3 regions of the Erythrobacter sp. genome follow, and region 1 is predicted to be linked to each of the others. Evidence: predicted binding sites of a transcription regulator. Region 1 holds the regulator's gene; each other region holds the start of a gene.
The links. The regulator LexA, encoded in region 1, represses DNA repair genes until DNA is damaged. The targets are predictions, from matches to a motif close to GTTCCNCNCTTGTTCT.

Region 1 (9,859 bases):
TGTTCTCGATGGCCGAAGGCTCGGTAAAGCTGCTCGAAGGCCCGCGCAATATCGGCTGGTACATCGTCAGCCTCGACGAGATCGCCACCGATCCGGTCGACAAGGAACCCGGCCTGCTCCAGCAGACCCGCGGCCAGCTCGCCCCGACGGTGAGCGAGGAATATCGCCGCCAGGCCGCGGCCGCGATGCGCAAGGAACTGGGCACGACCCGCAACAACGCCGCCATCGATGCGGTGCGCAAGCAGCTTGCGGGCGAGCAATAGGCCAGGGCGTGACCGCAACCGGACTGCCTGAAAACGCAAGCGCTGCCACGGCCCTGCTCGCCTCCGGGCGCCCGGCGCTGGTGTGGCGGCGGATCATTGCCGATAGCGACACGCCGGTTGGCGCAGCGCGGCGGCTGATCGTGCCGGGGCGTGGCGACTTCCTGCTCGAAAGCGTCGAGGGCGGCGAAGTACGCGGGCGCTACTCGCTGCTCGGGCTCGATCCCGATCTGGTGTTCCGTGCGAGCGGCGAGAGCGCCGAGATCAACCGCGACTGGAAGCTCGACCGCGAAGCCTTTGCCCCGTGCGAAGGCAATGCGCTCACCGCGCTGCGCGATCTTGCCGCGACCTGTCGTATCGATCCCATGCCCGAAGGCCTGCCGCCCGCGCTCGCCTGCCTCGTGGGCTATCTCGGCTACGAGACCATCGGCCTTGTCGAGACCCTGCCGCGCGCGCCCGACAGTCCGCTCCAACTGCCCGACATGCTGTTCGTGCGCCCTACAGTGATCCTGGTGTTCGACGGGCTCACCAATGCGCTGTTCGCCATCGCGCCGATCTGGGAAGCGGCTGACCCGGAAGCGGCGGTTGAACGCGCGGGCGAGCGCATCGATGCCGCCCTCTCCCAGCTTGGCACCGCCATTCCGGCGGCAGACACCGCTGCCCTGCCCGATACCCTGCCCGATCTTTCGCCGGTGATCGCGCCCGATGACTACAAGGCGATGGCGCTGGCGGCGAAGGACTACATTCTCGCAGGCGACATATTTCAGGTGGTGCTGGCGCAGCGCTTCACCTGCCCCTTCCCGCTCCCCCCGCTGGCGCTCTACCGCGCGCTGCGGCGGGTGAACCCCTCACCCTTCCTCTATTTCCTCGATCTGCCCGGCTTCGCGCTGGTCGGCTCCAGCCCGGAAATCCTCGTGCGGGTGAGAGAAGGCGAAGTCACCATCCGACCTATCGCCGGAACCCGTCCTCGCGGGGCCACGCGCGAAGAGGACATCGCCAACGAAGCCTCCCTGCTGGCCGATCCCAAGGAGCGGGCCGAGCACCTGATGCTGCTCGATCTCGGGCGCAATGATGTCGGACGCGTCGCGGCGGCAGGCACGGTGGAGGTCACCGACAGCTTCACCATCGAGCGCTACAGCCACGTGATGCACATCGTCAGCAATGTGGTGGGCGAGCTCGACACATCGAAGGACGCGCTCGATGCGCTGTTTGCGGGCTTCCCGGCAGGCACCGTCTCGGGCGCGCCCAAGATCCGCGCCTGCGAGATCATCGCGAGCCTCGAACCGGAAACCCGTGGCGCCTATGCCGGCGGCGTCGGCTATTTCGCGCCCGACGGCAGCCTTGATAGCTGCATCGTGCTGCGCACCGCGGTGGTGAAGGACGGGGTGATGCATGTGCAGGCGGGCGCAGGGATCGTCGCGGACTCAAATCCCGATTACGAACTCGCCGAATGCCGCGCCAAGGCCGGTGCGCTGATCGCCGCCGCGCGCGAGGCAGCGCGGGTCGCAGGCGAGCCGGGGTATGGCCAATGATCGCTGCCGCCATCCGTTCGCTGGCGCTGATGCTGGTGCTCGCGCTCGCTCTGCCGGGCCAAGCGCTCCGCGCCGAGGACTGGCGCGCACAGGCGAAAGAGCACAGCATTGCGCTCAAGGATTTCCGCTTCGGCACGGGCGAGACCCTTCCCGAGATCACCATGCACGCCCTCACGCTGGGGACCCCGCGCCGCAATGCGGCGGGCGAGATCGTCAATGCGGTGATGCTGCTCCACGGCACGGGCGGCGATGCCACCTCGCTGCTCCAGCCCCATTTCGGCGACCTGATGTTTGCGCGCGGAGCCCCGCTCGACATCACCAGGATGTTCGTCATCTCGCCCAGCAGCCTCGGCCACGGCAAGAGCAGCAAGCCGAGCGACGGGCTGCGCCTCGCCTTCCCGCGTTACGACTATGACGACATGGTGCGCGCCCAGCACCGGATGCTGACCGAAGGCTTCGGCATTGCGCGGCTCGACATGATCATCGGCACCTCGATGGGCTGCATGCAGTCCTTCGTGTGGGGGCCGATGTACCCCGGTTTCGTGCGCCGCTACGTGCCGCTCGCCTGCAATGCGATCCCGATTGCGGGACGCAACCGGATGTTCCGCCAGATCGTGATCGACGGCTTCCGCAATGATCCGGCTTACGCGGGCGGCAATTACGCCGATCCTGCGGCCTTGAAGCAGGGTCAGGAAACCTTTGCCAACATGTCGCTGATCGCGGGCAGCAATCCCTACCGCATGCAGGCCGAAGCCCCGACGCTGGAGGCCGCGCAAAGCCTGCTCGCGGCGAGCAAGGCACGCCTGCTGGCGCGCGCGGCCGATCCCAATGACACGATCTACCAGTATGATGCCTCGCGCAATTACAACCCGGCCCCGCGCCTTGGAGAGATCACCGCGCCGGTGCTGTGGATCAATTCGGCCGATGATTTCATCAATCCCGAGGGGCTTGGCGAACCCGAGGCGCTGGCAAAACGGATGCCGAACGCGCGCTTCGTGCTGATTCCGGCGAGCGCGGAGACCTTTGGTCACGGCTCGCACAGTCGCCCGCAATTGTGGATGGAACATTTGCTGCGCTTCATGGAGGAACATCCGTGAGGTCGGCGCTTTTCGCCCTCTCCGCCGTGCTGGTTCTTGCCGCCTGTTCGGAAGCGCCTGCGGGCGAGCCCGTGGTGCGCAGCCGCTTGGACGGAGCCAATCCGGCCGAGAGCGCCAGCCCCTCGCCCGAGCCGACTGCCCAGGCGGAATCGGCCTGTCGTTCGGTGACCTTCGAGGTAGTGCCGCTCACGGTCTGCACCGCCGATCCGGCAAAGCATCGGATCGACATGGCCAACGTAGGCCCGGACAAGCAGCCTTTCGGCTCGATCAGCGCCTTCGCAAAAAGCGTTGACGCGGGCGGCATCGCCTTTGCCATCAATGGCGGGATGTATGGCGATGACCTCAAACCCATTGGCTACTATGTCGAGGGCGGCGAGCGGCTGAAGGAGCTGGATCGCGGGGATGGGGCCAAGGAAGGTGGCGGCAATTTCTACATGAAGCCCAACGGGGTGTTCTTCGGCTCTGGCGGCGCATGGCGCGTGCTGGGCAGCAACACCTTCTTCGAGACCGTGGGTGACCGGCCGGCTTTCGGCACCCAGTCCGGGCCGATGCTGCTGGTGGACGGCAAACTCCACCCCGAGATCCAGGACGATGGCCCTTCCAAGGCAGTGCGCAACGGCGTGGGCGTGGATGCCAGCGGAAGGGCGCATTTCGTGATTTCCGATGCGCCGGTAAGCTTCGGGCAGTTGGCGCGCTTCTTCCGTGACGAACTCCAGGTGAAGAACGCGCTCTATCTCGACGGGGCGATCTCCAGCCTGTGGGACCCGGCGAGGGGCCGCATGGACAAGGGCCGCGTGGGTCCGATCATTGTTGTGACGAAGCAAGAGGGTAAGACGCCGGAATGATTCTCGTCATCGACAATTACGACAGCTTCACCTTCAACCTCGTCCATTACCTGATGGAGCTGGGGGCCGAGGTGCGCGTCGAGCGCAATGACGCGCTGACCGCTTCGCAAGCGCTGCGGACCAATGCGGCGGGCTTCCTCATCTCGCCCGGCCCCTGCACGCCTACGCAAGCGGGGATCAGCTTGGATCTGGTCGCTGCCTGTGCCGATGCGGGCAAGCCGCTGATGGGCGTGTGTCTCGGTCATCAGGCGATCGGCCAGCATTTCGGCGGCACGGTGCAGCGCGGCGGATTGATGCACGGCAAGACCTCGCCTGTCACCCATGACGGGACCGGGGTGTTCCAAGGCCTCCCCAGCCCCTTCATCGCCACGCGATATCACAGCCTTGAAGTGGTGGATGTGCCCGCTGAGCTGGTCGCAAACGCCCATGCCGAGACGCCGGGGGCCGATCATCCGAGCGTCATGGGCTTCCGCCACGCGACCCTCCCGATCCATTCGGTGCAGTTCCACCCCGAAAGCATCGCCACCGAGCATGGCCACGCGCTCCTCGCCAATTTCGTCCGTCTGTGCGGGCTGGAGCCGGTGATGCCGGCAAGGCTCTCGGCATGAGCGCCCTGCCCGACATCACCACGCCGCTCAGCGAGACGGAGGCCGAAGCCGCTTTCGGCGTGCTGCTCGACGGCAGCCCTTCCGAAACGGAGATCGCCGACTTCCTCGTAGCGCTCTCCGCGCGCGGCGAGACGTCTGACGAGATCGCCGGCGCGGCGCGGGCCTTGCGCGCAAGGCTGATCCCCATCGATGCCCCCGAAGGCGCAATCGACGTCTGCGGCACGGGGGGCGACGGGCACCACACGCTCAATGTCTCGACCGCCGTCAGCCTCGTCGTCGCGGCCTGCGGAGTACCAGTGGCCAAGCACGGCAACCGCGCGGCATCGTCAAAGGCAGGCGCGGCGGACACGCTGGAGGCCCTCGGCCTCGACATGGACGCAGCCGGACGCACGGCGGAAAAGACGCTGGCCGAAATCGGCATCTGCTTCCTTTTCGCCAAGAACCATCACCCCGCCATGGCGCGCATCCAGCCCATCCGGGTGCGGATCGGCCAGCGCACGATCTTCAACCTGATGGGCCCGCTCTCCAACCCGGCCAAGGTGACAAGCCAGTTGATCGGCATCGCGCGCCCCGCATATGTCCCGATCTATGCCGGCGCCATGGCACGGCTCGGCACGGGCAAGTCACTGATCGTCTCGGGGGACGAGGGGCTCGACGAATTGAGCCTTGCAGGCGGCAATGAAGTCGCTGTGGTGACGGGCAATGCCTTCACGATGGAGCGCATCGACGCCTCGGCAGCGGGCCTGCCCCACGCCCCGATCACCGCGATCAGGGGCGATGACGCGAAATATAATGCCTCGGCGCTGAAGGCGCTGCTGATCGGCACCCCCGGGCCATACCGGGACGCGGTGCTGTTCAATGCCGCTGGCGCGCTCACCGTGGCGGGACGCGGCGAAAGCTGGCCCGAACGCGCCGCAATGGCCGCAGAGGCGCTCGATTCCGGCAAGGCGCTCGATCTCCTCCTGCGCTGGATCGCCATGGCAAAGTGACATGAACAAGCTCGAAGAAATCTGCGCCACCAAGCGCGAAGAAGTCGCCGTCCGCAAGGCCGCCACCACCACCGCCGCGCTCGAAGCCGCCGCTGCCGCGCAAACGGCCCCGCGCGGGTTCGAGGCTGCGCTGCGTGCGCGGGCCACGGGCGGCTCCTATGCCCTGATTGCCGAGATCAAGAAGGCGAGCCCCTCCAAAGGCCTGATCCGCGCCGATTTCCGCCCGGCCGATCATGCCGCCGCCTATGAAGCGGGCGGCGCCGCCTGCCTCTCGGTGCTCACCGACGCGCCCTATTTTCAGGGCCACGAGGATTACCTCGTCGCCGCACGCGCCGCCTGCAAGCTACCGGTGCTGCGCAAGGACTTCATGGTCGATCCGTGGCAATGCCTCGAAGCCCGCAGCCTCGGAGCCGACGCGATCCTGATCATCGTCGCCGCGCTGGAGGACAGCCGGATGGCCGAAATCGAAGCCGCAGCGCGCCAATATGGCATGGACGTGCTGGTCGAAGTGCATGACGAGGCCGAGATGGAGCGCGCCGCGCGCGTCCTCCAGTCGCGCCTGATCGGGGTCAACAACCGCGATCTCAAGACCTTCACCACCAGCCTCGCCACCACCGAACGCCTCGCCCCGCTCGCGCCGCAAGGCACGCTGCTGGTGGGCGAAAGCGGGATCAATTCCCACAGCGATTGCCAGCGTCTCGAAGCCTGCGGCGTGCGCACCTTCCTTGTGGGCGAGAGCCTGATGCGCGCTGACGATATTGCGAGTGCCACGCGCGCGCTGCTGGGGACAGAATAGCACGGCACCCGTTCGCCTCGAGCGCAGTCGAGAGGCCTGTGCGGGGTGTCTCGACTTCGCTCGACACGAACGGCTAGAGGGGACGAATGAACAAGCTCACCCACCTCGGCGAAGATGGTTCGGCCCACATGGTCGATGTCGGCGGCAAGGCGGCCACGGCCCGCCGCGCGGTCGCCAGCGGGTGGATCACCATGTCGGCAGAGGTGCTCGAAGCCATCCGCGCCGGCAATGCCCCCAAGGGCGACGTGCTGGGCACGGCGCGCATCGCCGGGATCATGGCGGCCAAGCGCACGGGCGAGCTGATCCCGCTGTGCCACCCGCTCGGGCTGGAAGCGGTGAATATCGACTTCGATTACGAAGAGGGCGCGATCCGGGCCACGGCCACGGCCTCGCTGACAGGCAAGACGGGCGTCGAAATGGAAGCGATGACAGCCGTTTCCGTCGCACTCCTCACAATCTACGACATGGCAAAAGCACTCGACAAGGGCATGGTCATTTCTGAGGTGCGCCTGATCGCCAAGTCCGGCGGCAAGTCGGGCGACTGGAAAGCCGCAATTTGAACCCGCCGCTGGCACTGGAGGAAGCGCAGGCCCGCCTGCTGGCGCTCGCCCCCGTGCTTCCCGCAGAAACCATCACCACCGAAGCCGCACTCGGGCGGGTGCTGGCTCAAGACCTCCACGCAACCCGCACCCAGCCCCCCGCCGATCTTTCCGCGATGGACGGCTATGCGCTGGGGCCGAGCGACGGGCCGTGGGCGCTGGTGGGCGAAAGCCGCGCGGGCGCGCCCTTTGCGGGCGTCATCGCTCCGCAGGAATGCGTGCGCATCTCGACCGGCGCCAATGTGCCAGAGGGCGGCACCCGTGTGCTGCTTCAGGAAGATGCGCGCGTCACAGACGGCATGGTTACCGCCAGCGAAGTGCCACCCACCGGTCGCCATATCCGCCTGCGCGGGTTTGATTTTCATGGCGGTGATCTGCTGCTCCCCCGCGGCACGCGCCTCAACGCAGGTCGCATCGCGCTGGCGCTGTCAGGCGGGCATGGGTCCGTGAGCGTCACCCGCCCCGTGCGCGTGGCCGTGCTCGATAGCGGGGACGAGCTCAGCGTCGATCCCGCAAACTGCCTCCCCCACCAGATCCCCGCCAGCAATGGTGCGATGATTGCCGCCATGCTCGCGCCCTTGGGCTGCGAGGTGCTGCGGCTCGGCCCGGTGGGCGACGATATGGCCGCATTGGAAGCCGCGCTGGCACGAGCCGAGGGGGCCGATGTGCTCGTCACCTCGGGCGGCGCATCGGTCGGCGATCATGATCTGATCAAGCCCGCACTCGCCAATTGGGGCGCCGAGACCGCCTTCTGGCGCGTGGCGATCAAGCCCGGCAAGCCGCTGCTGGTGGCCACACGGGGCACGCAGGTGATCCTCGGCCTGCCGGGCAATCCGGTATCTAGCTTCGTCACCGCCTTCCTCTTTGCCCTGCCGCTGGTGCGCGCGCTGCAAGGCGATGTTGCGCCCCTGCCCGCCGCGCTGACCATGCAGGCGGGCGAGCCCCTGCCCGCGATCGGTCCGCGCCGCGAATTCCTGCGCGCGGTGATCGAAGGCGGCGCAGTGCGGCTTGCCGGTTCGCAGGATTCTTCGGCCCTCAGCGCGCTGGCTGCGGCCGATTGCCTGATCGACCGCGCGGCCCATGCGCCTGCGGCTGCGGCGGGTGAGGCTTTGCGGGTGTTTCCGCTCCGGATTGGCTGAACCGCTGGGCTTCGCTGTCCAGCGCGCTTGACTCGCGTTCCATGGTTGCCTAATTGTTCCTTGTTCGTTCACCTTAATGGCGGAACGACGAGTGCAGGCAACGCACCTGATGCCTTCTTGAAAAGGGGCTGGTGCCTCTTGGCGCACGCAAGGGATGGCACGGCGGGCCTGACGGGCGCGTCGTGAGTGCGACCACAGGAGTTTGGAGCAATGCTGACCGCAAAGCAGCGCGAGCTGATCGTCTTCATCCAGCAGCGGCTGGAAGAAACCGGCATCTCGCCCAGTTTCGAAGAAATGAAGGAAGCGCTCGATCTGAAGAGCAAGTCGGGCGTGCACCGGCTGATTTCCGCATTGGAAGAACGCGGCTTCCTGCGCCGACTGCCCAACCGGGCGCGTGCGCTCGAAGTGATCCGGGAGCCGGGCGACACGACGCCTTCGCGTGGCTCTGCGGCCAGCGACAATGTCGTGCCCATGCCTGCGCCGCGCGCTGCTCAGCCCGAGCCTGCCAATGACGTGATCGAACTGCCCTTGCATGGCCGCATTGCTGCCGGCGCGCCGATCGAGGCATTGGAAGGGCAGTCGACCCTCCCCGTCCCTGCCGCCCTGCTTGGCCCGGGCGAGCATTATGCGCTCGAGGTTTCGGGCGATTCGATGATCGAAGCCGGCATCTTCGACGGCGATTTTGCGCTGGTGCGCCGCACGGATAGCGCGCGCGACGGCGAGATCGTGGTGGCGCTGGTGCGCGGCGAGGAAGCGACGCTCAAATATCTGCGCAAGGAAGGCGGCCAGGTGCGGCTCGATCCGGCCAATGCGGCCTATGATCCGCAGTACTACCGCCCCGATGAAGTGCAGGTGCAGGGCAAGCTCGCCGGGCTTTTGCGCCGCTATCACTGATTTTTCCGGGCGGATTTTTCGTCCGATTATTCAAAATCAATGACTTATGTGTTTTCAAGGCCGCTTTTGAGGGTTCCCAAGGGCGGCCTTGACCGCATTTGACCCCCAGTTGACCCCGAGATGACCCCCCGATGAGCGGCACTTGACCCCCGCCTGAAGCGGGTTTTCCGGCCTCACTCGGCCGCCTGCCACCAGCCATGACGGCCCTCTCTCTGGGCCACGGTTTCGATCCTTTGATCGGCCAGATGGATCGCAAGGCCGCCCGTCTGGTACAGCATCCGGCGGTCCGCCTTGAGCCAGCGCGGCCGGCACAAACGCGGCAGCGAGCGATCGGCAATGACGATATCGGCCTTGCCGCAAGCCGCCGCGAGAGAACGCTCCTCGATCCGGTCACGGGTCCGGGCCATCAGGATCACCCAATCCCGCCCGCCCCGCTCCAGCACCAGCGTGCAGAAGGACGTGGAACAGCGCGCGCCCTCCCACTCGGCGAGCGGCACGGGATCGGCCTTGACGCCCGCCAGCTCGATCAGATTGTCCCGCGCGTAGGACGAGCGGCTGTCTCTCAAGGAGAGCAGATGCCGCTCTCCATCAGCGCCCGCGATGGTGATCCCCACCTGCTTGCCATCGCCCGCCACCAGCACATCGGGCACAGGGGTGAGCAGCACCAGCACGCTGGCCAGCGCCACCGGCGCAAAGCCCCAGAGCCGCGCCCGTCCGCTCCACAGCGCAAGCCACAGGCCCCCGCCCGCAAACAGCGCCACGGCCCCCATCCCGATCTGCGGCATCAGCCTGACCGCCCCCGGTTGGCTGGCGGTGACATGGGCGATCCACAGGAGCAGATCGAGCGAGCGCTCGGTCGCCCACCAGAAGGGCGCGCCTGCCCCCACCAGATCAAACGCCAGCCCCAGCGCGATCAGCGGCATCGAGACGAAGGTCACCAGCGGGATCGCCACGACATTGGCGACCGCCCCGTAAAGCCCTGCGCGGTGGAAGTGGAACAGCACGATCGGCATCAGCGCGAGTTCGATCACCATGCCGGTCGCAAACAGCATCGCCGCCCGCCGCAAGCCATGCGCCCACCACGGCTCGTCACGCGCGGC
Region 2 (9,859 bases), 350 kb from region 1:
CGCGGAAAGTCGGACCGACATTGTCTCCAAAGCTAGGGAGACGCTTGCAGGCGGTGAGCCCTCAGTAGATGTCGGTGCCCACTGTACCAAGCCATTCAGCTGCGAATTTCAAGCCTATTGCGGCAAAAACCAGCCGCAGCCACCAGAGTGGCCGATCGACATTCTGCCCCGCGTTGGCCGCCGTCTTGCAGACGAAATGGCCCAAGAAGGGGTCTTCGATCTCAGAGAACTTTCACTCGACTTTCTGAAGAAGCCTCAACACCGCATTGTTCACCAGGCAACGATTTCCGGCATCCCTTACCATGACCCTGCCGGTGCAATGAAGGTGACGGAAAACTGGCACTTCCCGAGGTATTATCTCGACTTTGAGACCATTGCCCTGCCTGTACCGGCGTGGATCGGCACAAGACCATACCAGCAAGTCCCATTTCAGTTTTCCTGCCATAGGGAGCTAGCGGACGGGTCTATAACCCATCGCAGTTTCCTAAGCGTAGATGGTGCTGATCCTCGACGAGTATGTGCAGAGGCGCTGATTAAATGCGTCGGAACCGCTGGCGCCATCATAGCCTATAATGCGAGCTTTGAGCGGAGTTGTGTCAGGGGCTTGGCAGATGCAGTGCCTGACTTGGCGCCAGAGCTTTTGGCTATTGCAGAGAGGTTCGTCGATCTCCTGCCTGTTACCCAAGCTCATTATTACCACAGAGATCAACGCGGCAGCTGGTCGATCAAGAAGGTGCTCCCGACAATTGCGCCTGAACTCGACTATTCCGACCTCGAAGTGGGTGACGGCGCCGCTGCACAACTCGCCTGGCTTGAAGCGGCGTCGCCCAATTGCGCACCGGAGCGCAGAAAACAAATAGCCTCCGCCCTCGAAGCATATTGTGAGCGGGATACGTGGGCGATGGTTGTGCTTCTTAGTCGGATGGTTGGATCGCCTTATCCGACCCATCGAAAAGCCGAGTAATGCCATTCAGGGACATAGATGCCTCGGCATATGGCAATCATGCCTGGCTTTGTTCCAATCGAAGGGTACGGTACCTGTAAATTCAGACGTGCGAGGTAATGATGCGGATCGGTTTTCTAACTTTGGTTGCCATCGGCACGCTTTTGGCACCCTCGCAGGTTAATGCCCAAACGATAACCGCATACAAAACTGGCGAAGTTTCCTCAGGCATGACCAAGCAGTGCATCTATGATGGCTTGGGCAGCACGTACACGAGAACAATTTCGTCAGTGGCGCTTTGCCCTTTGTCGATCCAAGTCTCGCGGCCGTCGCCTGCGACTGAAAATCAAATGCGCCAGCCGTCAGGTGGATCAATAACTGCTTATAAGTCTGGTGAGGTCGTCACTGGCATGACCAAGCAGTGCATCTACGACGGTTTGGGCAATACATACACTAGAACAATCTCTTCGGTTGCCCTATGCCCACTGACAATCCAGATCAACCGATAGTCGGCAAGCTAGGGCTAAGTGTTCGATTGGACGCACAAATCAGGATTGGCCCGTTCAGGCGGGCCGTGCCGCACGTATGGTTTGCTCCTTACGTTGCTGATAACTTTGCGGCACGGTCCACCTGAGCGGGACAAGATTTACGGCAAACTGTTTTGATTGATAGCGCTTCTCACTCCATGGAATATAATCTGGATCGTTTTATTGAGGCGCAAACTAGCATCTATTCTCAGGCGCTTAGCGAGATCACTCGCGGCAGAAAAACATCACACTGGATGTGGTTTATCTTTCCTCAGTTGGCGGGACTGGGCAGGAGCGAGACAGCCCAACGTTACGGGATCGGTTCGCTTGACGAAGCACGAGCGTATCTAGCTCATCCGGTTCTAGGCAACCGGTACCTCGAATGCGTTGAAGCCCTTCAGGATTTACCGCTTTCCGATCCTAAAGCTGTGCTTGGCTCAATCGACGCAACGAAGCTGCACTCTTCCCTTACCTTGTTTGCCGAGGCTGCCCCCACGCAGAAGCTCTTTACGGCGGCTCTCGAGCGGTGGTTTCGGGGGACTAGGGACCAGCACACACTCGATTTGCTAAGGGCCATGTAGCCGACCATGCACGGACAAGTTGGGTTTGCTGCCGCGCTAAACTGAGCAATGCCACTTTGGGGCACATTCCCCAATGCCGTCCAGCGACCCGTGCCCGGTTTTGACACTCTGAAAGTCTAAAGAACCTGCAGGTTGCGGGAATCGCCCGCGTCCGTTTTTTCAAAACATTCACCTTCAGGGGGTCTTATGACTAAGCGTCTCTTCGCTGCCACTATTGGCGCACCGATCGCCATTCTCGTTTCCACCGCTGCACATGCCGAAAGCTTTCAGGGCTTCCGCGTGGATCTGCACGGCGGCTACGATGCCGTTTCCAGTGTCTATACCGTCGATGGCGCAACTGCCGGTGTTGGTATCGGCTACGATTTTCCCGTCGGTGAGACCGTCATTGTCGGCGTTGAAGCAAATCTCGACTACTCGTCTGTGAAGGATGAAGGCGTTTATCTTGGTGTGGCCTATTCGCAGGTCGCGCGCCGGGACATTGAACTTTCGGCACGCGTCGGCGCCAAGCTCAGTGATGGGACCCTCGCATACGTTAAAGCCGGCTACAGCAATGCCGGCTACGAAGGTGCAGCAGCCGGCTACGGCCTTTGGGCTTATGAGAGTGGCACCAGTGACGGCATTCGCCTCGGCGCAGGTCTTGAGCAACGCATTGCAGACCGTTGGTTCGTAAAGGGCGAGTACCGGTACACCCGCTACGGTTCTGAAGATGTAAACCGCAACCAGGCCATCTTCGGCGTCGGCTACCGCTTCTGATACTCATTCTCCCGGGGCACCTACGGTGCGCCGGGAGGGTTCCCCCCGTTCAAGAAGGCCTTCTTCATGAAAATCCATCATTTTGCCTGGGCTCTATCCATTGCAGCCATCAGCCCCCAAGTCAGTGCTCAGCCAACGACGACCGCTCCGGCACCAATGCCCACACAAGTCGCACAGCGAGCCCTTCCCGCCAGCACACTGATTTCGGTGACGCCCGATGCCGAAATCTCTTCCAAGCATGTCGAGGTTGGCCAAAAAGTCGGTTTCACGGTCGTCAACGACATATCCGATGGTGGGGTGGTAGTTATTCCCCGGGGCTCACAGGTGGTTGCCAGCGTAACCTGGAAAACCGGCAAGGCGGTTGGCGGCAAATCTGGCAAGTTCGAGGTCACCTTTGAAAAGGTGAATGTCCGAGGCCGCGACTATGCCATGCGCGGCGTCCATCGTCAGGAAGGCAAAGGCAACACGGTCGCCGCCGTATTCGCAACATGGCTGGTAAGCGGCCGCTCGGCTGTGATGCAACCGGGGCAGTTCGTGAACGCCTTCACGGCGGAAGCCATCCCATACTGAATTTGCTTAGTTTCTAGGGGGCTCTAAGCTGCCCCCTAGAACAGCAACTTTAGGTTAGGAATTGCCGAAGGCAGTGAGGAAATACGATGACGACGATGGATCAAAGTGAGCGCACCTGCTCCGCGTGTGGCAAGAAAAGCAAACAGACCGCCATCATGAGTACAAATCAATTTGGTTCGCCAGATCTTGATTTGCGACCACCGGAAATGATGCGATCGACCATGGCATACTGGGTCGAAGAGTGTCCACACTGTCACTATGCCTATCCGTCGATTGAGACCAAAGTCGAAGGCGTGGAAGCGTTGCTGAATGAATTGGCGCAAATGGAGACTTCATGGGCGTCTCGAACCCAAGGCTTGATAAGGCGCTTCATGACCGCGAGCCATATTGCGGAATTCTCGGGCCAGAAAATGGAGGCCGCCGAGTACGCCCTTAATGCAGCTTGGGATGCAGATGACAGTCACGATGATGTGTCAGCGCGCGAGTGCCGCAGGCGCGCTGCTTCATTGCTCGAGAGCGCCTTGGCAAGCGAAGAGCTAGAAGCAGACGAAAAGATCAGCCTCTCTACGCGATTGGTCGACATGATGCGACGCAGTCAACGGTGGGATCCTGCTTCGGAGTTGGCCACATCGCTCCTCATGCAAAATCCCTCGAGCCCAATCGACAAGATCCTGGAATTTCAGATTGAAGCTTGTCGCCGACATGATGCGACCTGCTACAAAATCTCTGACGTGATAAATTAACAGGCTTCGCGGTTTACCCGATAACCTGCGCCAACAGCGTCGCCAGAACGATTAGGGTAAACCATGGCCAAGGCGTCGCCCATGGGTACTGGACCTTCACGTTCTCCAGCCTAGCTATGGCCACTTGAACGGCCGCCTGCTGGAAATGCAGGTCCTTGATAGCGGCCCTCATCACTTCTGCCTCAACATAGCTTGTCGCGTCATCGGCCAACAGTTCGACTTCTTCCAAGAGGCGGAGCACTGCGCGCAGGCGTGGCAGGGCGTTCGGATCAGGCGTGCCGAGCAACGCCATGGCCTCCTGATGCTTGCTCTTGGCCAGCGTCAGCATCTGGCTGATGTGTTCAACAGCAGCGTCAGGCAGGTCTGGATCGGCAGCGTCCATGGCTCACTCTTACCCCATCTTCGCGGCAGGTATATCCCCCCAACGGGTCGTGAAGCTGGGCGAAAGGTTTTCTCGGCGCATGCGCCATTCAGCATCCTTTTGGGCCAACCCCAACCGGGCGGTCCCACGGCCATAGCGACCGTTGATCCGGTCGATCGCCTGCATCAGTCCATCGTCGGGCGCCTCGATTACGTCGAAGAGCGATGCTGGGGCAGACCCGGGGGCAGCCAGATCGAGCAGCAGCACGCCGGCCTTCCGCCAGCCATATCCATCTCTCCAGATGCGCTCGAAAATCCTCAAGACCGCGGCAGTGATGTCGCGGGTGTCGGACGTTGGCCGGTGGAACGTCGCAGAACCTGATACTGACTTCTGTGGCAAGTCCTGCGCGAACGGATCGGTCCGTATGAATAGCTGCACAGCACCTGCCGCCTGACCGGCATGACGCACCTTTTCCGCCGCCCGCTCGGCAAAGCTCATCACGGCATCATGGACCTGGCCCTTGTCGAAAATGGCTTTGCCAAAGGTACGCGAACAACATGTCGTCTGTTTCGGTGGCGGCTGGTCTTCAAGCGCGTGGCAGACGAGGCCGCGCAATTCATGAACGGTTCGAAGACCGACGATACCCATTCGCTGGCGCACCCAGCCGTCCTGAGCGTTGGCGAGGTCGTGGGCTGTCCGGATGCCGCGCTCCTCCAGCATAGCGCTCCATCGGCGCCCCACGCCCCAGACATCGCCGATCGGCGTTTTGCGCAAGGCCGCATCGATCCAGTTCGGATGATGCACCAGGTCGAGCACGCCGCCGGCCTTTGCCGACTTCTTCGCCAGTCGGTTGGCCAGCTTGGCAAGGGTCTTAGTCGGCCCCACGCCGACAGACACTGGGATGCCTGTCCACTGCAGGGTCGTTTGCCGAAGGTTACGGCACCATTCGGTCAGATCCGCCACGGCTAAGCGGTCGAGATCCAGGAAGCACTCGTCGATGCTGTAGATTTCATGGCCCGGAGCATTTGACCCCAGAACGCTCATCACGCGTTCGGAAATGTCACCGTAGAGGGCGTAGTTGGACGAGCAGACAGCAATATCGTGCTCCTCGATCAGTTTGCGGATCTTGAACAACGGCGCGCCCATGGCGACACCCAGCGCCTTCGCCTCATTCGACCGTGCAATTACGCATCCATCGTTATTCGAGAGAACCACAACCGGCCGCCCCCGCAAGCGGGGCTGGAAAAGCCGCTCACAGGATGCATAGAAGTTGTTGCAGTCTACCAGCGCGAAGGTGGCCATCAGCGGCCGCAGTGGCGCCGGATACTATGGGTCACCACGCCCCAGATCTCGCAGTCGCCTTCCACGAGCGGCAATGACGGATACGCGCTGTTTTCGGCAGCCAGGTGCCAGTTCCCGTCGGTCTTTCTGAGGCGTTTGACGGTTAGCTCGCCCTGCAAGATAGCAATGACGATGTCGTCGGGATGCGGGGCGACACCACGGTCGATGATGGGACTGTCAGGAATTCCGTGTGTGGTCGGGCGTTTGAACATTACGCCGCCATGGCCTTGATGAAGCGTTCGCCGAACAGAACGGCGAACTGGGCCTTGGCCATGGACCACTCACGTGGTGGCATTTTCCACTCTTTCTCCGATCGGTTCAAGATCAGATAGAGCAGTTTGGTGGCGGCCTCGTCGCTCGGGAAGTGGCCCCTGGCCCGGACGGCCCGCCTGAGCTTCGAGTTCAGGGCTTCGATCGCGTTCGTGGTGTAGACGATCCTGCGCACCTCGTCGGGAAATGCGAAGAACGGGATGACCTCGCCCCAGGCGCGCCGCCAGCTCTGGCCGATGGCAGGATAGCGCAAGCCCCAAGGCCCCGCCTCGAACGCGGTCAGCGCCTGTTCGGCCGCGTCGGCGCTGGGAGCTCGGTAAATCTCCTTGAGCGCCGTCGCCAAGCCCTTGCGGTCTTTCCAGGAGACGAAGTCCATCGAGTTACGCAGCAGGTGGACGATGCAGGTCTGCACGATCGCGTCCGGGAACACGGCGGTGATCGCCTCGGGAAAGCCCTTCAGGCCATCGACGACGGCCAGCAGGATATCCTCGGTGCCGCGGTTGCGGAGCTCATTCATCACCCGCAGCCAGAACTTGGCGCCTTCATTCTGCTCGAGCCACAGGCCCAGCACCTCCTTGGCGCCATCGGCGCGGACGCCCAGCGCGATGTGGATCGCCTTGTTGCGGACTGTGCCCTCATCGCGGATCTTGACCCGGATCGCGTCGAAAAAGACCAGCGGGTAAATCGCATCAAGCGGCCGCTGCTGCCAAGTGGCGACTTCATCGAGCACCGCGTCGGTCACCGTGCTGATCAGGTCGGGCGAGACGTCGATGCCGTACAAATCGTGCAGGTGCCCGACGATCTCGCGGGTGCTCATGCCGCGCGCGTACATCGACACGATCTTGTCATCGAACCCCGGAAAACGGCGCTGATACTTGGCGATCAGCTGCGGATCAAAGCTCGACTGACGGTCGCGTGGAACGTCGATGTCGATCCTGCCGCTGTCGGTGATCACCGTCTTGCGGCCGTAGCCGTTGCGGCTGTTGCCGGCCTGGCCATCGCCAAGATGATGATCCATCTCGGCATTGAGCGCCCGTTCGGCCAGCGCCTTCTTCAGATTGTCCAGCAAGCCGCCTTGACCCAAGGCAGCAGCGGCATCGGTGCCGGCCAGAAGCCGGTCAAGCAAATCAGACGGGATCGTCGGCTCTTTGCGTCGTGACATAGTGGGACTCCTTTTTACCCATTATGCCCGACCACACACGGAATTCCTGACAGTCCCTCGATGATCAACAAGTCGCCATCAAAGATCCCGGCTCCGCGCATCGACTCCCCTGACGCCCGCACGAAGAACGTGGCTGCCGGCCGGCGCACGAGATGTTCGTTCAGGTCGAGCTTGCCTTCGATGTGGTCGTCCGCCGGGCTCGGGAAGCCGGCCGGCACCGTGGAGGTGAACAGCGGCAGTTCCAAAGGCGTGGGATTATCGACAAGGCGCAGCACGTTTCATATTCCTGGATGAATGGAACATAAATAGAACATCGACACACCGATTCGTCAATTGGACAGATGCCCCCACCTGGTCAGTGCAAGCGTGTCAGCCAACCCAATCAGGGTCGACGGCCTCCTAGATGCCAATCAAAGAGGAACACGCCATGACTTCAACCGGCGCTTTGTATGGTAAGACCTTGCCGCCATCGTCTTCATTGCCTCAGCAAGACGGCCATTGAGCGTATCTGCATGTTCGGAGCCTGACTTGGCCAGTGTGTGGGCGAACTGGATAGAACGCCTAAGTTCGGGGCCCTTCATCGCGTCGAACACCGCCATAAGTTGCTTAGCGGTCAGCGAAGCTAGAAGTTCAACATCCTCCTCTTCCCAACCCTGTTGCGCGCTCATTTGGATTAGAACCTGGCCTGGGTCTCGAACGTCTACGAATGTTGCGCGCTTGGCCTCAAACGCGGCGATAAGCCTAGGATCGGGTGCGTCGCCAGACATGAAGTGATGTTCGTAGAGGTCAAAGAAGGCTTTCCCCTCGTCTTTTCTCGCCTCCATGTAGCGATCAATCAGGTCATCGGCTTCCGCGTTCATACCTGATTCGCGAAGCAACCCGGCGGTGCCACTAAGGTTGACCGGATTTATGATCCCAAGGTTTTCTAGCGCCCCCGTATGAATGTCTTTGAGCAGCTTTTCGTCTGGTACCGATAGATCATGCCAATATTGATCCCACGCCTTGGCGTAGGAATTGTCCCGCGAGTTTTGGATGATTGAATCCTCAAGCGACTTTGCAGCACATTTCAGTTTCTGCTCATCAAAGAAGCCACTCTGGACCCCTTCGAAAATGACGAGGTCAAGATCGTCGGTATGGGTAAAGTCATAGTTCTCCAGCCGATCGGCCCACTTGGGGCGCTCCTCTTCTCTATCGCTCTTACCAGCTTTAAGAGACATAACGAGGCGGTTGTAGCTTTTCAGCGTCTCGAACGCTGGTGCCTCGCTAGGCTGTAATTCCGCCCAGCCACCTAGGACAACAGACGAGACAGCTTGCTCCATTACCTGCTTGTTGGTGCCCGCTAGGATCGCGCAGATGCGAGCAGCTAATCGCTCGATCTTCTTGATAACGCGGATGTTGACGATACCCAGCGAGATCGTCCGTTTGCGAAGCATATCATCCAATTCGGTATTACCGGACAGGGCAATTGCAGCTGCCTCCTGAGGGTTTGGATCGAATACAAGCGAAACGTCCACCACCTTCTCGAGCTGGCGCTCAAACTCCTGCTTCTGCTCAGGAGCCATCTCCTCGACATTGAGAAGCAGCACAACCTTGCAGTTGCGTTGCTCCTTAAGCGCCGACGCAAGTCCAAGAACGTCCCGTTGTGCCAAGCCTTCACCGGCGCGCTCCAAGTCATCAAGGCACACCAACTGGTTCTTCACGAGCATGTAGGCGCTGCGGAACAAGGCTTCACCGCCATCCTTGGAGCCAGCCAGCGCCAGAATGGGTTCGAGCAAACCCTTGGACTTTCGGCCCAGATCAAAGCCCTTCCGGACGAGCGCGTTTACCGTCGATACGTCCGGCCCGGTAAGCAGGTGTTCAGGAGTAACCGTCGCTTCGAATATCGAGTATTTTAAAATATCCAGGGAGTTGAGCCCGAACAAGGAGACGTAGGCATAACTCTTCGACTTCAGGGATCCATCCGCTTCGATATCAGCAAGCCACTTCCGCCACGCGAAAGTCTTTCCAACGCCCCACTTACCTTTGATGCAAAGCACCTCGGCGCGGTCGTCACGAAGAAACCGCTTAATCTCGGCCTCGATCAAAGAAGTTGACATGAGCGGCTCCTTAAGGGGGGCGGAGCGCTTGAATACGAGAAGGGGGGGCAAAGGTTAAGACAAAAGCAAACGTCTGACCTATGGCTTATCGGCTGCGCAGTGAGGCAAGGCTGAGCTGCGGAGGTCGTGCAGACCCTGCTCGATTATCATCCCTCAAGCATGTGAAGGTGCGTCCGAATCTCAGTCCAAAGAAGCTGACAAATGACTGGATGGGGTATCCCACCAGCGACTGGTGTTTTGACGTTCACCGGAAAAATATCGTCAACCCGCGAGTGAACGTCCGGTACCCGAAGGCGCGCTCAACGCGGGACGACCTAGTCAGCGATTGGTCCTCCTTGTCAGAAGCCCTCGCTTAGCGATACATTCAAAAATCGGCGGGAAATGCCAGAAACGGTCATGCGGGGCGACATTTGTTGGGCCTCTTGAAACACCAGCTTTTGCACTCTATCGGATGGAGACAGTTCGCTATCGGGCTGCTATCCACGACCATTCAATACGCGCGAATTCAAAAC
Region 3 (9,859 bases), 1.4 Mb from region 1:
TGTCGATATTGTCGGGATTGGCGGTGCGCTGGACCCAGATCGTGTTGCCGCGGCCATAGACATAGGCGGTCTTGTCGATCGTCTGCATCGGCACGTTGCGCTGGTCGCGGATGCAGCGCACCGGCTCGCCCGCCACGCGGCCTTCGAGCATCTTGGCAAGGCGCGCCTCGCCCTTGGTTTGCGCAGGCGAGGCGGGCTTGGTGTCATCCTGCGCTGCGGCAGGCAGGGCAATCGCGCAGGCAAGCGCAGCCGCAACACCGGCGGCAAGCGGGCGGGACAGGGCAGTCAAACGGGACATGATGCGTTTCTCCGCTGGAGTTATGGCCCTGAGCGTTACGCCGCCCAGCCTTAACCGCCGCTGAGCGGACCGATCAGCTGGCGCCTGCGGCAATATCAGGCAGGCTCGCCTGATCCGCGCCATCGGCCGGGCCGCCCTTCAGCACGAAGCGCCGGTCGCAATAGCCGCAATCGACATAGCCGTGCTCGTCGATCTGGAGATAGACGCGCGGGTGACCAAGCGCGGCCGGACGATAGCCCGCGCCGCCGCGGATGGCGCTGGCCCCGTCGCAGCTCACGCGCGCGGTATCGACCAGCAGGACTTCGGGAGGGGCAATGCTCATGGCCCACGCCGATAACGCGCCAGCCGCGCCAGTGCAATTGCCTTTGCCGTCCCGCTTGCCTAGGGCTGGCCCTATGTCCGCCGCTCCCGCCATCCGCATCGACAATCTCGTCAAACGCTACGCTCCGGCGAAGGGCGCCAATGGCACCGTCACCGAAGGCAAGCTGGCGCTGGGCGGGGTGAGCTTCGATGTGCCCGAAGGATCGATCTTCGGCCTGCTCGGCCCCAATGGCGCGGGCAAGTCGACGCTGATCAACATCCTTGCAGGGCTGGTCAACAAGACCTCGGGCACGGCCGAGATCTGGGGCTTCGATATTGACCGCGACCGTCGCAACGCCAGCCGTTCGATCGGCATCGTGCCGCAGGAAATCGTGTTCGATCCCTTCTTCACCCCCTTCGAGGTGCTGGAGAATCAGGCCGGGTTCTACGGCATTGCCAAGGCCCTGCGCCGCAGCGAGGAACTGCTCGCCGCCGTGCGCCTGTCGGACAAGCGCAATGCCTATGCCCGCACGCTCTCGGGCGGGATGAAGCGGCGGCTGCTGGTGGCCAAGGCGATGGTCCATAGCCCGCCGATTCTGGTGCTCGATGAACCCACCGCCGGGGTCGATGTCGATCTGCGCCGCCAATTGTGGGAGCTGGTGAGCGAACTCAACCGCGAGGGCGTGACGGTGGTGCTCACCACCCACTATCTCGAAGAGGCCGAGGAGCTGTGCGACCAGATCGCGATCATCAACCACGGCCAGCTGATCGCCAACAAGCCGACCCGCGAACTGGTGGATATGGCGCGCGAAAAGGTGGTCGCCGTCACCCTCGCGGATGATTGCACCGCTGCGCCGGCGCATGATGCCTTCGCCCGGGTCGAATGGGACGGGGCGCGCAAGGTCGAGGTGACTTACGACAAGGACCGCATGAGCGCAGGCCAGGTGCTCGGCATCCTGCAGGAACAGGGCCTGACAATCGAGGATGTCACCACCCGCGAGGCGGATCTGGAAGATGTCTTCGTGCAGCTGACCGCAGGCGCTGCGGCAGAGGCCTAATCAGGCCTGTTCGGGGCGCTTGCGCCACTTGCGATGGGCCAGCCGCTCGATCGGTTCGTGGCAGTGCTTGCAATGGCCGACATAGGTCAGCCCGCCCCACTTCACATCGCTGCGCACCGGTTCGTGACGGTCCATGCTGCACCCGATAAACGACATGAAAGACATAGATTTTCGCCCCGTAACTTCGCGGCGGGGTTATGCTTAACGCCCGCTTTCTTCCCGATAGGGGGTAATCGTCAATCGATTATGACCGCGCATAGCGCTTGCGGCACAAGGCATTGCGCGGCATGGCTCGGGCATGGCGAGTGAGGATGCAAACGGCCCCGTGCATGACGTAGTCGTCATCGGCTCGGGCGCGGCGGGGCTGACGGCGGCGCTGGCTCTGGCGCAGCATGCCCGCGTGCTGGTGCTGGCCAAGGGCTCGCTCACCGGCGGATCGACCGCCTGGGCGCAGGGCGGGATCGCCGCCGTGCTCGATGCGGGCGACACTTTCGAGGATCATATCCGCGACACGATGGTGGCGGGCGCAGGCCTCAACGACCTTGCGACCGTGGAATTCGTGATCGAACGCGCCCCCGCTTCGATCGATCGGCTGTGCGAACTGGGCGTGCCGTTCAACCGCGACGCCGATTCGCTCCATCTGACCCGCGAGGGCGGCCATTCGCACCGCCGCATCGTCCATGTCGACGACGCCACCGGCTGGGCGGTGCAGCAGGCGCTGGTGCGCGCGGCCGAGGCGCACCCCAACATCACCCTGCTGCCGGGCCGCACCTGCATCGATCTCATCACCGATCGCCACCGCGAGCAGTTCTCTGCTGCTGGCCGCGTGTGGGGAGTCTATGCGCTCGACGAGGCCACCGGGCGGGTCGAGCGTCATGTCGGGCGCGCCACCATCCTCGCGAGCGGCGGGGCGGGGCGCGTCTACCAGTTCTCCACCGCCCCGCGCGGTGCGACCGGCGACGGGATTGCCATGGCATGGCGGGCGGGTGCGCGCGTCTCCAACATGGAGATGATGCAGTTCCACCCGACCTGCCTCTACAATCTCGAGGTCAAGAACTTCCTCATCACCGAGGCCGTGCGCGGCGAGGGCGGGCATCTGCTCCACCCCGAAACCGGGCGGCGCTTCATGGTCGATTACGACCCCGAGCGGATGGAGCTGGCGCCGCGCGATGTGGTCGCCCGCGCGATTGACGACCAGATCAAGCGCTTCGGCCTTGATTACGTGCACCTCGATATCAGCCACCAGCCCGCCGATTTCGTGAAGGGGCATTTCCCCACGATCTACGAGAAGCTGATGGGGCTCGGCATCGACATGACGAGCCAGCCGATCCCGGTCGTCCCCGCGCAGCACTACACCTGCGGCGGCGTGGTCGTCGGCCTTGATGCGCGTACCGATGTGCCGGGGCTGTGGGCGGCGGGCGAGTGCACCGAAAGCGGCCTCCACGGCGCGAACCGGCTGGCGTCCAATTCCCTGCTCGAATGTTTCGTCTTCGGCGAGGCGGCAGCGCGCGACATTCTGGCGCGCTGGGGCACGCTGGAGGCTCCGCCTGCGATCCTGCCGTGGGATGAAAGCCGCGTGACCGATTCGGACGAAGAGGTCGTCATCAAGCAGAACTGGACCGAAATCCGCCGCTTCATGTGGAACTATGTCGGCATCGTGCGCACCACCAAGCGGCTGGAGCGCGCCGCAAGCCGCATCGAACTGCTGAAGCGCGAGGTCGAGGACTATTACGGCGCCTTCCGCGTGACGACCGACCTCATTGAACTGCGCAACCTGCTGCAATCGGCCGAGCTGATCGTCCAGTCGGCCCTGCGCCGCAAGGAGAGCCGCGGGCTGCACTACACGCTCGATTACCCCGCGCTTGCGGCAGAGGCGAAGGATACGGTGCTGGTGCCTTAGGGACGGGGAGGTTCGGTCGCGGTTCATGTGTCTGGTTTTAGGCGCGCGTGATATGTCTCGAAGGGTCGCTATGATGAAGAAGCCTTTGTCTTTCCTCTGCCTTGCCGCGCTGATCGCTGCCCCCCTCGCCGCGCAAGAGCCCGAGACCCCCGCCAACGCGATCGTCGTCACCGCCCAGCGCTCGGGCGCGCCGATGTGGACGATTGATACGCCCTCGGGCACGATCATCCTCGTCGGCGAGATCCGGGCGATCCCCAAGACCACGCCGTGGCAGCCCGAGCGGCTGGAGGATGCGACCGGGCAGGCCAACCGCGTCATCCTCGGTGCGCGGCCCAAGGTTTCTCCCGGCGATGTGTTCCGGCTGATGTTCTCCGGCGACAAGTTCACCAAGCTGCCCGATGACAAGCTCGCCTCCGACTATCTCGCGCCGGCGCAATGGGCGCGGCTCGAAGCGCTCGGCAAGGCGCAGGAAGAGGACTATTCGCGCCAGTCCTTCCTGCTCACCTCGTTCCAGCTGCTCCGGAAGGAACTGCGCTTCAACCGCGATACCGCGCGCGATGCGTCCGATGTTGTCAAGGACGCCGCGGAGAAGGCCAATGTCCCCATCGATCGCGCCGCCACCTTGCGCGGCGAGGACATCATCGACAACCTCGCCGAGGCCGAGCCGCAGGCGCATATCCCCTGCCTCGGCGCGGCGATGGATGCGCTGGAGGCTGGCCCCGATATCGTCGAACAGCGCGGCGCGGACTGGCGGCGCTATGATATTCCCGCCGTCATGGCGAACCCGCTGGAGACCGCATTGGGCCGCTGCTGGCCCTGGGCGGACGAGACTTTGGGCAGTGAACTCAGGACCATCTGGGTCGAGAGGCTGGCCGAGGCCAGCACCGCGAAAGGCACCACGCTCGCGGTTGTGCCCTTGCGGGTGTTGGCGGAAAGCGGCGGGGTGCTTGACCAATTGGCGCTGCGCGGCTTCGATATAGCCGGACCCGCGTGGAAATAGCCGCGCGGGCCTGAGAGGATCACAGCCGCAATGCCCACCATCACCACGCCCAACACCGGTATCGAGATTTTCTACGAGGATCACGGGGACCCTTCGCACCAGGTGATCCTGCTGGTGATGGGCCTCGGCGCGCAGTTGACCCTGTGGCCGGACGAGCTGGTGGAAACGCTGGTGGGCGAGGGCTTCCGCGTGATCCGCTATGACAACCGCGACATCGGCCTCAGCCAGAAGTTTGAAGGCGCGCGCGCGCCCAATCTGCCGATCCAGCTGCTGCGCAAGAAGATCGGCTTCCCGGCCCGCGTGCCCTACACCCTCAAGGACATGGCCGATGACGGCATCGGGGTGATGGACGCGCTGGGGATCGAAAGCGCCCATGTGGTCGGCGCGTCGATGGGCGGGATGATCGTCCAGCTGATGGCGGTGCACCACGGCCACCGGCTGATGAGCATGACCTCGATCATGTCGACCACCGGCAACGGAAAGCTGCCCCAGGCCGAAAAGCACGCGATGGAGGCCCTGATCGCGCCGCTGAAGGGCATGGACGAGGAGACGCTGGTGGCCCACGGCCTCAACATTGCGCGCAATATCGGCAGCCCCGAGAGCGAGGCCTTTCCCTTCGACGCCGAGGCCCAGCGTGAGCGGGTGCTGAAGAACATGCGCCGTTCGGTCTATCCCGCAGGCCTGCCGCGCCAGCTGGCCGCGATCATAGATGATGGCTGCCGCCGCGCGCGCCTTGCCAGCGTTACCACGCCGACGCTGGTGCTCCACGGCGAGGCCGATCCGCTGGTGAAGCTGGAGGCGGGCGAGGACACAGCGCGGCACATCTCGGGCGCGCGGCTGGTGACGATCCCCGGCTGGGGCCACGATATTCCGCTGCCCCTGATCCCCCGCGTTGCAGGCGAGATCACCGCTCACGCCCGCGGGATTTAAAGCGCTCTAGCCGTAGAGCCTGAGATCGACGGGGGTCGCCGCGCTCCCGCCGCTCCCGCCGCTCCCGCTGCGGCCTACGCCGGTGAACAGCGATGTGCGTTCGGTCAGGCGGTCCACTTCCTGCTTGAGCATTTCGCTCGCCGCGCTCGATTCCTCGGCCATGGCGGCGTTCTGCTGGGTGGCGTGTTCGAGGCTCGAGATCGCCGCGTCCACCTCGTTGAGGCTGCTCGCCTGCGCCTGCGAGGCCTCGGCCAGCTGTTCCACCCGTTGGCCGACGCGGTCGATGATCTCCACCATGTCGCGCAAGGCATTGCCCGATGAGGCGACCTGCTGCGAGCCATTGGCGATGCTCTCGGCGCTCTTGGCCATCAGCTGCTGGATCGCGGTCACCGCTTCAGAGGACCGCTGCGCCAGCGCGCGCACTTCCGTGGCGACCACGCCGAAGCCCTTGCCCGCCTCGCCCGCGCGGGTCGCCTCCACCCCGGCATTGAGCGCGAGGATATTGGTCTGGAAGGCGATGTTCTGGATCATGTTGGTGATGTTGCCGACTTCGGTGAAGGAGGCCTGGATCTGCGCCATGGCCTCGCCCGCCGACTCCACGATCTCGCGGTTGCGCGCTGCGTTCTGACGCGCCAGCGCGACTTCAGCATTGGTCTGCTGCGCCAGTTCCGAGCTCGACTGGATGGTCTGGTTGGTCTGCTGCAAGGCGGCCGCCGATTCTTCCAGCGTCGCCGCCTGCCGCGCGGTGCGCTCCGACAGGTCGGCGGCGGCCTCGTTCACATCGCCCGCGCTGTGATGGATTTCCTGCGCCGAGCCGACCACGGAGAGAATCAGCTCCTTGAGCGCGGCCTGGGCCTGGTTGAAGTCCATGCGGATGCCCTTGTAGTCTTCCGCGAAATATTCCTGGATCGGGTGATCGAGATCGCCCGAAGCCATCGCCGTCAGCCGATCGCGCAGCACCCCCACCACGCGGCGGCGCTCCTGATCGGCCTCGCGCGCTGCAATCGCGCTCTTGCGGAAGGTCTCGATCGCGCGGGTCATGGTGCCGATCTCGTTGTTGTCGTGCTCGATCCGGCGGCCCGCGTCGAGATCGCCGCCGGCCATGCGCTCCATCGTATCGGCGGTGCTGACCAGCGGTTCGATCACCTTGCGGCGCAGCAGCGTGATCGCCGCCGCCACTCCGGCAAACACGATCAGCACCGCCAGCGAGAGGAAGCCGGCGATGGTGGTGAGGGTCCATTCGGCGCTCTGGGCGAGATCGCTCTGGTGCCGCGCCGCGCCGGTGACCAGCGCGTCGATCCGCTCGCGGTGCCGTTCGTAGACCGTGTCGAGTTCGGCCATCGCCTGCTGCTGGGCGGCCCCGTCGCCCGCGCGCGCGGCGGGGATCAGGCGCTGCTCGGCGATCTGCCAGAAGGCCTCGCCGTCCTGCGACACCGTGAGCGCCAGGCCTTGCTTGAGATTCGCATCGAGATCCGAGGCGGCCCAGTGATCGGCCCGTTTGCGCCAGTCGGCCTTCAGCGCGGCGAGCTTTTCGGCATAGGCATCAGCCTTGCCCGGCGCGCGCACGAGGAGATTGGCGATCATGTAGGATTCGACCAGATAGGACGGCGGCGGCAGGATATCCGCGTTGAAATCGTTGAGCTGCTGGTTCACGCGGTGCATCTCGCCGCCGAAGCGGATCTGGTTGATGCCGAAACCGCTGAGCGCGATGACGACGGCAAGCAGGGCGACAAGGGCGATCCCGGCTTTACGGCTGATCTGCTGGATATTCATGGGCGTCCGGTGCGGTTCTCGTTCGGGGCGAGACGCATAGGGCAGGGCGGTCTAACGCTTCGCCACCCCGGCCTAGGCGGCATCCGCGAGCGCGCTTTAGGAAAAGCGCAAGCTTTTGGGCGCCTTGGCGATCATCGGGTGGACGCCGCAAAAGGCTTATTCGCGGCCGGATTTCTGCTATGATGGAGCCTGTCTCCCGAACCGGGAGAAAGGCGTCGCACAACCGGGTCGGCAAGTCTGGAAGGACAGGCAGATGAAGGTCGAACACGGCACGCTGGTGATGGTTGCGGACGGAGCGAAACTGCTCCTCTTCCGCAACGAAGGGGATGCGACATACCCCGTCCTTGAAACCCTCCTGTCCGAACGGCAGGACAATCCCCCGGCGCATGAACAGGGCACGGATGCCCCCGGCCGCAGCTTCGCCAGCACCGGCGCGGCGCGCAGCAGTTACGAGGAAACCGACAGGCACCGGCTGGCCGAGGATGCCTTTGCGCACCACGCCGCGGCGGTTCTCGAAGATGCGGCGGTCGCCCGGCCCGATGCGGGAATCGTGGTCGTCGCCGCGCCGCACACGCTGGGCGAGATGCGCAAGGCCTATGGCCGCGCGGTCAGGGCAAGGCTGGTGGCGGAAATCGACAAGGATCTTGCCGATCATCCGACCGATGACGTGATCGCCGCGCTGGCAGCGCACTGACGCAGCAGACCCCTGCCGGACGCAACAATCATGCGGCCGCGCATGCAAAAGATTCACGGGTGGATTCGAATGATTCACTCCCCATATTTTTCTTCACAGATTCAATTTGGGGCTTGCAGGGTCCGCGACTCAAGCTTTGTCCACGCGTCGCGGGTTTGTGACGGGGTGATGACGGCCCCGGAATGGTAACTAGGTGATTAATCCCCCGTTGACGGGACCTGCGGCCTGATTCATCATCTAGTGGTTCGGCGCAAATCGGACCCCCAAGCCTTGGTGATTTTCCCTCTCCCCTCAACCGGGGCCTCGGGGGAAGAGTCGCCGGATCGGGGGGCTTATCCGGGGCGCGTCGGGAGGCGAAAGCAGCGCAGCCTGTGGACCCCCTTGGGGACATCCTGTTGGCCAGTCTGTGGATCGTCCTGTATAGAACAGAATCGGAACATTGGCCTTGTGCCGGGTTGTGATTCGGGGGACACAAGTGGGGCAAGCGATGGAATTCAAGGCAGGCGACGGCGTGACAGACGAAGTGCTCAATGATGCCGTGACAGGGACGGGCGTGACAGCGCCGGTGAAGGAAAAGAAAGCCGTGACCATGAAGACGAGTGATGCAGGTTCGGACGCGCTGATCGCCGCCAAGGCGACCGAGGCGCTGGCCGGCGCGATGGTCGAGGCGGCCAAGGAAGCGGCCGCCAATGCCTCTGGGACCGACAGCAAGAAGGTCAATGATCGCCGCTTTACCATCGTCACCGATGCGAGCCGCGATGATCGCCTGACCGAATTCGGCAAGGACACCCTGACCGATCGCTACCTGCTGCCCGGCGAGGTCTATCAGGACCTCTTCGCCCGCGTGGCCGATGCCTATGCCGACGATCAGGATCACGCCCAGCGGCTCTACGACTACATCTCGAACCTGTGGTTCATGCCGGCGACCCCGGTGCTCTCGAACGGCGGCACCAATCGCGGCCTGCCGATCTCGTGCTACCTCAATTCGGTGTCGGACAGCCTCGAAGGCATCGTCGGCACCTGGAACGAGAACGTGTGGCTGGCCTCGAAGGGCGGCGGCATCGGCACCTATTGGGGCAATGTCCGCGGCATCGGCGAGCCGGTCGGCCTCAACGGCAAGACCAGCGGCATCATTCCCTTCGTGCGCGTGATGGACAGCCTCACGCTGGCGATCTCGCAGGGCTCGCTGCGCCGCGGTTCGGCCGCGTGCTATCTCGACATCTCGCACCCGGAGATCGAGGAGTTCCTCGAAATCCGCAAGCCGAGCGGCGACTTCAACCGCAAGGCGCTGAACCTGCACCACGGCGTGCTCGTCACCGACGAGTTCATGGAAGCCGTGCGCGAAGGCGCCGAGTTCGAACTGAAGAGCCCCAAGGACGGCTCGGTGCGCGGCACGGTGGATGCCCGCTCGCTGTTCCAGAAGCTGGTCGAAACCCGCCTTGCCACGGGTGAGCCCTACATCGTCTTCAACGACACCGTAAACCGCATGATGCCCAAGCATCACCGCGATCTCGGCCTCAAGGTCTCGACCTCGAACCTGTGCTCGGAAATCACCCTGCCGACCGGGATCGACCACCTCGGCAATGATCGCACCGCGGTGTGCTGCCTCTCCTCGCTCAACCTCGAAACCTGGGACGAGTGGAACGGCGACAAGCAGTTCATCGAGGACGTGATGCGCTTCCTCGACAACGTGCTGCAGGACTATATCGACCGCGCGCCGGACGAGATGGCCCGCGCCAAGTATTCTGCCGCGCGCGAGCGTTCGGTCGGCCTCGGGGTGATGGGCTTCCACTCCTACTTGCAGCAGAAGGCCATCGCGATGGAAAGCGCGATGGCCAAGGCTGTGAACCTCAAGATGTTCAAGCATATCCACGCCAAGGCATCGGAAGCCTCGATGCTGCTGGCG

Region 2: a site for LexA is predicted at 7,548-7,563, ahead of RSE14_RS01310 (LexA family protein). Genes of this name have one in related genera too.
Region 3: a site for LexA is predicted at 8,376-8,391, ahead of RSE14_RS11200 (ribonucleoside-diphosphate reductase subunit alpha). Genes of this name have one in related genera too.

Annotation. Positions count from the first base shown of each region.
Region 1 covers NZ_CP136573.1:609,133-618,991, forward strand. The annotation lists gene RSE14_RS03075 (peptidylprolyl isomerase) at 1-263, shown strand, start outside; gene RSE14_RS03080 (anthranilate synthase component I family protein) at 272-1,792, shown strand; gene RSE14_RS03085 (alpha/beta fold hydrolase) at 1,789-2,889, shown strand; gene RSE14_RS03090 (phosphodiester glycosidase family protein) at 2,886-3,734, shown strand; gene RSE14_RS03095 (anthranilate synthase component II) at 3,731-4,342, shown strand; gene trpD (anthranilate phosphoribosyltransferase) at 4,339-5,331, shown strand; gene trpC (indole-3-glycerol phosphate synthase TrpC) at 5,333-6,127, shown strand; gene moaC (cyclic pyranopterin monophosphate synthase MoaC) at 6,214-6,687, shown strand; gene RSE14_RS03115 (molybdopterin molybdotransferase MoeA) at 6,684-7,865, shown strand; gene lexA (transcriptional repressor LexA) at 8,076-8,759, shown strand; gene RSE14_RS03125 (ComEC/Rec2 family competence protein) at 8,933-9,859, opposite strand, start outside.
Region 2 covers NZ_CP136573.1:254,892-264,750, reverse strand. The annotation lists gene RSE14_RS01355 (DUF2779 domain-containing protein) at 1-964, shown strand, start outside; gene RSE14_RS01350 (DUF1810 domain-containing protein) at 1,629-2,051, shown strand; gene RSE14_RS01345 (outer membrane protein) at 2,238-2,804, shown strand; gene RSE14_RS01340 (hypothetical protein) at 2,871-3,374, shown strand; gene RSE14_RS01335 (hypothetical protein) at 3,461-4,117, shown strand; gene RSE14_RS01330 (hypothetical protein) at 4,131-4,499, opposite strand; gene RSE14_RS01325 (Y-family DNA polymerase) at 4,509-5,780, opposite strand; gene RSE14_RS01320 (LexA family protein) at 5,780-6,031, opposite strand; gene RSE14_RS01315 (IS256 family transposase) at 6,031-7,251, opposite strand; gene RSE14_RS01310 (LexA family protein) at 7,266-7,526, opposite strand; gene RSE14_RS01305 (hypothetical protein) at 7,662-9,347, opposite strand.
Region 3 covers NZ_CP136573.1:2,257,787-2,267,645, forward strand. The annotation lists gene RSE14_RS11155 (hypothetical protein) at 1-298, opposite strand, end outside; gene RSE14_RS11160 (zinc-finger domain-containing protein) at 372-620, opposite strand; gene RSE14_RS11165 (ABC transporter ATP-binding protein) at 694-1,656, shown strand; gene RSE14_RS11170 (hypothetical protein) at 1,657-1,791, opposite strand; gene nadB (L-aspartate oxidase) at 1,955-3,556, shown strand; gene RSE14_RS11180 (TraB/GumN family protein) at 3,627-4,556, shown strand; gene RSE14_RS11185 (alpha/beta fold hydrolase) at 4,587-5,486, shown strand; gene RSE14_RS11190 (methyl-accepting chemotaxis protein) at 5,493-7,259, opposite strand; gene RSE14_RS11195 (baeRF12 domain-containing protein) at 7,513-7,953, shown strand; gene RSE14_RS11200 (ribonucleoside-diphosphate reductase subunit alpha) at 8,441-9,859, shown strand, end outside.